2 regions of the Pseudomonas sp. HLT2-19-2 genome follow, and region 2 is predicted to be linked to the other one. Evidence: riboswitches for the same ligand, from Rfam matches in the RefSeq annotation. Region 2 holds a riboswitch; the other holds the start of a gene.
What was found. Region 2 has a riboswitch for cobalamin ahead of ACYZTU_RS11990 (ABC transporter substrate-binding protein). Riboswitches for the same ligand answer to the same signal wherever they lie in the genome.

Region 1 (3,680 bases), 1.2 Mb from region 2:
GCAGTCCGCGCCGTAGTGCGGCAGCAATTCAACCAGGATTTTCTCCAGATGATTGACCCCCAGATGAATCGCCATGGTCGCCCCATGCTGTGCCAGGCTGCCTAGCTCTTCGCCGACGGGCATGGCGGTCTTGTCGGCGTAGCGGGTCAGGATTACGCTTTGCGACACATCGGGTAACGTCAGTTCGGCGCCCAACAGTGCCGCGCAGGCCGCCGTGGCCGTGACGCCGGGAATAATCTCAAAAGGGATGTCGAGTTCGCGCAGGTAGCGAATCTGCTCGCCAATGGCGCCGTACAGACTCGGATCACCGGAGTGCACCCGGGCCACGTCCTGGCCGTTGGCATGGGCAGTCTTGATCAGCTCGATGATCTGTTCCAAGTGCAGTTCAGCGCTGTTGACCACGTGTTCGGCGCGATGGCCTTCCAGCACGGCGGCGGGCACCAGGGAGCCGGCATAGATGACCACCGGGCAGCTTCGAATCAGCCGTTGGCCTTTGACGGTGATCAGTTCCGGGTCGCCGGGACCTGCGCCAATGAAGTAGACGGTCATCGTCGGTTCCTGTGAGAAAAAGGGGCTGGACAAAGCTTCAGATGAAGATTGCTCATGATCAAAGACAGGGATTATTGAGGATTTCAGGCGACGCAGGCCAATGCCAAGGTGGCCTGGGCATATTTTTGTCGTGGAATCAGCAATTTTGCCGGTGCCTGGGCCAACTGTTCGGCCAGGGCCAGGGCGGCACTTTCCGCGACGCCGTAGCAGCCGGTGCGTTCGAACGCGATGTCCGAGCGGTGGCTGAGTTGCGGTTGATAGCAGGCCAGTTGTTCGCTGCTGAAGTACATCAGTGGCAGCGCTAGCTGTTCGGCCAACTCGATCAAACCAGGTTCTTCGCGCTTCAGGTCAATGCTGGCCAACGCCTTGATCTGGTGGAGCTCGATTTTATGAGCCTGTAACGCCTGATCGAGCAACGCCCGCAGCGTGCTGACGGGGCAGCCGCGCTGGCAGCCCAGGCCGACCACCAGGGTCGGCGCTGCACTGAGGTCAGTCATGTGTGGTATTGACCATCGCTTTTGCGGCGGAACAACCAGGCACTGACTAAGCCCAGGGCCAGCCAGAACGCCACGTTGGTCAGCTGCGAAGCGATTTTGAATTGAGCTTCCAGGGTTTCTGGAGCCAGCATCGAATGGACTTCCGGTTGTGGTGCACCGATCACGTGAGGAACGGCCAGAATGGCCACGCCGAGCACTTTCATCAACCAGTGGCGGCTGAACACGATCAATGCGATACCGACCGCCGTGGAGGCGGCAGTGCCGATCCACCAGACCTGCCGTTGCGCCAAATCAGCAGCGGCGGTGCCCGGCAGCTCAGGCGGCAGGCCGAGGGTGGGTGCCAGCACGAACGTCGCATAACCGGCCAGGCCCCATAGCAGGCCTTGGGAAGTGCGAGTCGGTGCGCGCAAGGTGTAAAGACCGGCAAGCATCAGGGCGAAACCGACCGCTACCACCAGATTGCCGCCCGTGGTCGACAGCACGCGCTGCCAGCCGTCTTCCGGTTCCCAGGCATCGGCGTCGTGAGTGTGAGCGGCGACAGCACCCGCGGCGTGTTCGTGAACGGCAACAGCGGCGGGCTCGGACTTTTCGTAAGTCTCGGCCTGCAGAATCAGCGGAGCCACCCAGAAGCTTTGCAGCAGGGTCAGCAGCAGGGCGGCCAGCAGCCCGGTGAACCCTGCGGTTTGCGCAATACGCTTGATCATGTCAGCAGGTCTCAATGGCACGGGAATGCAGAGCTGTGGCGGGTATCGTGCGCGGCATTGTGCACCGCTTCGATGTGCGAGAAACCGGCGAAATACACCAGGCTAGCGCCAAGGATCGACGCAAACACGGCGGCGGTCAGGCGTTGAGTCAGGGTCGTGGTGGTGCTGGCGGTGCTCTTATCGGTGTTGCTGCCGGTGCTGCTGATGATCGACATGGCGCTTCCCTCTGGTCTGTCAGCGGGTGAATAGAGCGCATGGAAGACCCCTGCGAGTCGGGCGCGCAGAGGTTCAAACAGCGCCCGCCCACCGCGGGTTTGTTATTCAGTGATCGTAATGGTCACTTTGTGTTGCGGGCCGGTCTCCGGGCTCACGAGGGGCGCTGGCTTTCGCCTTGACCTGCAAACATCACCTTCCCATGCCGAACTGCTGGCACAGTGGATCTGACGCTTCGCTCGCTTACCGTTGCGGGGGCAGCACCGGACTGACATGGCTTTAGAGTAAAGCACATGATTCACCGGTTTCCCGTTTCACCCTGTGAAGGGCACCCGTAACAAGGCGTGTAGGAGAGCATGGGCGGGGGTTGGGCGTCAATTGGCAAGGGTTCTCAACTCGGTACCGAATGATGATTGGCTCTGTGTAGGACATTGACCCGCCCCGAGACGATGCGTAGCCTTGCGCTTTCGAGGTTCTTCGGCGTCTGCCGAAGCTAAGAAGGGAACGCGGTCGATGCCGCGGCTGCCCCCGCAACTGTGAACGGTTCTGTTGGCTGCCACGCCACTGCAAGCCCTGTCTATCGGGCCCGCGGGAAGGCGCAGCCAACGTCAGTCGAACGACTGGCAAGCCGTCAGCCAGGAGACCTGCCTCGACACAGATTCTCACTTTCAACCGGGCGGGGTGATCCGGTGGCGAACTCTTCAGGCACGCGCGTCCGCGTTGCCGGTCGTCGTCCCGTATGCCCGCCACCTTGCCAAAGGGCATCCGATGAAAACACTGGCCAAACTCCCTGTCACCATCGTTACCGGCTTCCTCGGCTCGGGCAAAACCACGTTGCTGCGGCACATGCTCGACAACGCTCAGGGCCGTCGTATTGCGGTGATCGTCAACGAGTTTGGCGAGCTGGGCATCGACGGCGAAATTCTCAAGCAGTGCTCCATCGGCTGCACAGAAGAAGAAGCCAACGGCCGCGTTTATGAATTGGCCAATGGCTGCCTGTGCTGCACCGTTCAAGAAGAATTCTTCCCGGTGATGCGCGAACTGGTCGCCCGTCGCGGCGACCTCGACCACATCCTCATCGAAACCTCGGGTCTGGCCCTGCCAAAACCGCTGGTGCAAGCTTTCCAGTGGCCGGAAATCCGCAGCGCCTGCACTGTTGACGCGGTCATCACCGTGGTCGATAGCCCAGCGGTCGCCGCCGGCACCTTCGCCGCTTTCCCGGACCAGGTCGATGCCCAGCGCAAACTCGACCCGAACCTGGACCACGAATCGCCGCTGCACGAGTTGTTCGCCGACCAACTGGCCAGCGCCGACCTGGTGATCCTCAACAAGGCCGACCTGATCAGCCCCGAAGACCTGGCCCGTGTGCGCCTGGAAGTCGCTGAAGAGTTGCCGCCCGCCGTGAAAGTCATCGAAGCCAGCAGTGGTCGTCTGCCACTGGACGTGCTGATCGGCCTCGGTGCCGGTTCCGAAGAACACATCGACAGCCGTCACAGCCATCACGATCACCACCATGAAGGTGAGGACGATCACGATCACGATGCTTTCGATTCGATCTCGATCGAACTGCCCCAGGCAGACGAAAGCCTGCTGCTGGACGCGTTGACTCAATTGGTGGTTCAGCACGGCATCTTGCGTGTCAAAGGTTTCGCCGCCATCCCGAACAAACCAATGCGCCTGTTAATCCAGGGCGTGGGCACACGTTTCGACAAGCATT
Region 2 (3,680 bases):
AACTCAGCGTCGCGGACATGGAACCCGAGGCCGGAGCAACGCAGTACGGAGTCGCCGATAACAGGCGAGGCAGCATTCATCGGGCATTCCTCCGACCGATCAGGATCAACGCGAACACCGGCGCGCCAACCAGTGCGGTGATGACGCCGACCGGGATCACCTGGCCTTTGATCAGCGTTCGGGAGAGCACATCGGCCGCGATCAGAAACACTGCACCACCCAGCGCACTCGCCGGCAGCAGACGCGCATGCCGGGTGCCCAGCAGCAGTCGCACGGCATGGGGAATGACCAGTCCGACGAAACCGATGGAGCCGACAATCGACACCATCACCGCCGTCACCAGTGCGGCGCAGCTGATCAACAGAATTTGCACTCGGCGTACCGGAATGCCGAGCGAGGCGGCTGAGTCGGCGCCAAAAGTGAAGGCATCCAGCGCCCGACGGTGCCACAGGCACACCGCGAGACCGATCAATGCCACGGGCACCGACAGCCACACCGACGGCCAGCGCACACCGCTGAGATTGCCCAGCAACCAGAACATGATGCCGCGGGCTTGTTCGGAACTGGCCGACTTGGTGATCAGAAACGCGGTGAGCGCATTGAACAACTGTGAGCCGGCAATCCCCGCCAGGATGATCTGCCCGGTACCGCCGTTTGAACCACTGGCGCGGGCCAGCAAAACAACCACGGCGAAGGCGGCAACGGCGCCGACAAACGCCCCGGCCGACAGCGAAATCAGCCCCGCCCCGAGGCCCAGCAATGCCACCAGTACAGCGCCCGTCGAGGCGCCGGCGGAAATGCCAAGCAGATAAGGATCGGCCAGCGGGTTACGCAACAGCGATTGCAGGATCACCCCGCAGGTGGCCAGGCCCGCACCGCAGGCCGCTGCCACCAGCGCGCGGGTCAGGCGGTAATTCCAGACGATGCCTTCGTCTATCGGATCGAGGACATAACCAGCAGTCCACAGCTTGTTGGCCAGCACCTGGAACACCACGCTCGGCTCGATGCTCGTTTCACCGATGGCCACACCGGCAATCACGGCCAGCAGCAGTGTCAGCAATGCCAGCAGCGTACGAATCAGCGTCGTGGTCATTTCGGCAGGTCGTCGCCGTTGATGGCTGATGCCAGGGTTTCAAGACCGTCGAACATTCTTACGCTGGCCTGCATGGCCATGGCGTCGAGGATGATGATGCGGTTGTTTTTCACGGCGTCCATGTTGCGGGTCACCGGGTCGCTACGCAGGAATTCCAGTTTCTTTTGATCGTCGTCAGCCGGGAAGCGACGGCGATCCATGCGTGCGATGACCAGGAAGGTCGGGTTGGCCTTGGCGATGGTTTCCCAGCCGACTGTTGGCCATTCTTCATCGGACTCCACCACGTTGCGCACACCCAACGTGTTCAACATGAAGTCGGGAATGCCCTTGTGCCCGGCGACATAGGGGTCGATATCCAGACTGGCGCTGGAGAACCAGAACAGCGCACTGGTGTGCTTCAGATCCTTGTTCTGTACGGTGGCAATGGACTTGGCCAGGCTGGCCTTGAGTTGGGCGGTCAGCTGCTGGCCACGTTCCTGCACATCGAAAATTTCAGCCAATTGGCTGATGCTTTTGTAGAGGCTGTCGATGTGAAATGCCTCCAGACGTGTGCCATCGGCACCGACCAGGTTGTCCTTGGCTTCGCAGTCGGAGGGCATCAGGTAGGTCGGAATCTTCAGTTCGTGAAATTGGTCGCGAGTACCGACCACGCCTTGCGGGCCGACCATCCACTCCAGCTCCACTGCCACCAGCTGCGGACGCTTGCCGATCACCGCCTCGAAACTCGGCTCGTTATCGGCCAGGCGCTCGATCGTGTCGTTCTCTGTCTTGTACGTGGCCAGCACATCGTTGAACCACAGCGAAGTGCCGACCAGCGTGTTGCCAAGGCCCATGGCGTAGAGCATTTCAGTGCCAGCCTGGCCGATGGTCACGACACGGCTGGGTGCCTGCTGAAAGGTCAACGTGCTGCCACAGTTCTCGACGGTCAGGGGATAGTGGGTCGGGGCCGCATGGGCGAGGGTGGACAGTCCCAGGGCAGTGGCGAGGGTGGCAAGGCGGAACAGCAGCATGACGCAATCTCCATTTGACCGTACAAGAGCAGGGGTACGGACTGGAAACACATCATCGATCGCTGCCATTGAAGCAGTGAAGTGCCGATCACTCAGGCGACGCTCGGCGCAAGGATGTCCTTCCCGGACACCCCGCCGGTTAGTGATTTACTTGGCCGGCAGGTCTCCTGACTGATGCGTCGTCGCCAGGCTCCAGCCTTCCCGGGAGTGATCCCAGTGGCAGTTCAGGAGCAGGCTCAGCACCTACAGTTGCGGGGGCAGTTCCGTTTGATGCCGTGTCAGGCATCTCGGATTCCCTATTAATCCCATTTGGAAACCGGCGGCCGGCATGGTAGTCGATCATGCCGAATATCACCACTGAGCGCTTTTGGCTGATGTCTGCCTGTTCACGACTGATTTCCTCAGGGCGTGAAGCGGTCATCGAGAAGAGTCCGATAGCGATACGCTAAAGTTATGCGGGTCGTCGATCAATTGTGACCCACTGTTCGTGCTGCGTCCGTCCCTGGAGCGCCCAATGCCACCCATCACCACGCGCCTGGTGGCGCTGTTTGTTCTTTGCCTGACGCTTGAAGTGCCAGCCCAGACCAACGCCTGCCCACCTGGCGAGAAACAAGTGTGCCTGGACGGCTGCATCTGCCTGCCAGACGCAGGACAACTGCTCGGCCCCCTGTCTGATGGCATCTACCAGATCGCGGCACCTGCCCTGGCGCTGTGGCTGACCCAAGCCCGCGCTGAAGCAGCCAACGCCGGCATCCAGCCCATTCCACCGCACATCCGGGAGCAACTGTTGCGTTGGTACGACCCCAGCGTGCTCGATACCGCGCGCTACAAGGTTAGCGACAACGGCCAATTCAGCGCCGCCACTGCCATGCTGCAAAACCCCGATGTCGGTGCCGTGACGCTGATCGACATCATCCTCTTCCGGGACGCTCAAACCGCAGAACAGAACATCGCGCTTTGGGCTCACGAACTAAAGCACGTGCAGCAGTTTCAGGAATGGGGGGTAGAAGGATTCGCCCAGCGGTATACACAAGATTTCAATGCTTTGGAGGCGCCGGCTTATGCCATACAGGCTGAGGTCAGGCGGTTGGTGCGGGAAGGGACTGACTAAGGGTAGTGAAGCCGCCCATCACGACTGGCTGCATTGTGTCGATTTCGGTCAGTAGCGCTCACGAATGATCTGGTAGCGAATGTTCTCCGGGAGTGTCCAGGCACTGATTAAAAACTCCTGAACGGAGTAATCGGCGCCTTTGATTTCCACGGTCGCGCAGCGATGTTCCTCACTGAACCCTGCCGCTTCGGTTGCTGGGTATGGAGGCGATGTTACGCCCCGGAATTTTTAAGAGAACTTCATTGAGTTGATGGTGACTATCAACGTGGGCAATGTCTTTGGATGATGGCATCCGGCTACTCGTTGCTTGATTGGATCCGCAATGGCACCCTCAGCACCCGTTGCACCAAGGAGCCAGGTGATTAAGGAATGAGTGGATACGTACCCAACCCCCCGAAAAACTATCGATACGACGAAGCCAAACCCGTCGATATCCATGCCCAGCGCTGGGCCGAGTATGAGAAGC

Region 1: linked by a shared signal. The riboswitch ahead of ACYZTU_RS17475 (CbtB domain-containing protein) and the one ahead of ACYZTU_RS11990 (ABC transporter substrate-binding protein) in region 2 are both predicted to bind cobalamin.

What each region holds. Positions count from the first base shown of each region.
Region 1 is NZ_CM142712.1:3,754,559-3,758,238, reverse strand. It holds gene cobM (precorrin-4 C(11)-methyltransferase) at 1-549, opposite strand, end outside; gene ACYZTU_RS17485 (cobalamin biosynthesis protein) at 633-1,046, opposite strand; gene ACYZTU_RS17480 (CbtA family protein) at 1,043-1,750, opposite strand; gene ACYZTU_RS17475 (CbtB domain-containing protein) at 1,762-1,965, opposite strand; cobalamin riboswitch at 2,086-2,314, opposite strand; cobalamin riboswitch at 2,417-2,629, shown strand; gene cobW (cobalamin biosynthesis protein CobW) at 2,732-3,680, shown strand, end outside.
Region 2 is NZ_CM142712.1:2,565,858-2,569,537, forward strand. It holds gene ACYZTU_RS11980 (ABC transporter ATP-binding protein) at 1-80, opposite strand, end outside; gene ACYZTU_RS11985 (FecCD family ABC transporter permease) at 77-1,093, opposite strand; gene ACYZTU_RS11990 (ABC transporter substrate-binding protein) at 1,090-2,103, opposite strand; cobalamin riboswitch at 2,244-2,446, opposite strand; gene ACYZTU_RS11995 (eCIS core domain-containing protein) at 2,618-3,214, shown strand; gene ACYZTU_RS12000 (T6SS phospholipase effector Tle1-like catalytic domain-containing protein) at 3,584-3,680, shown strand, end outside.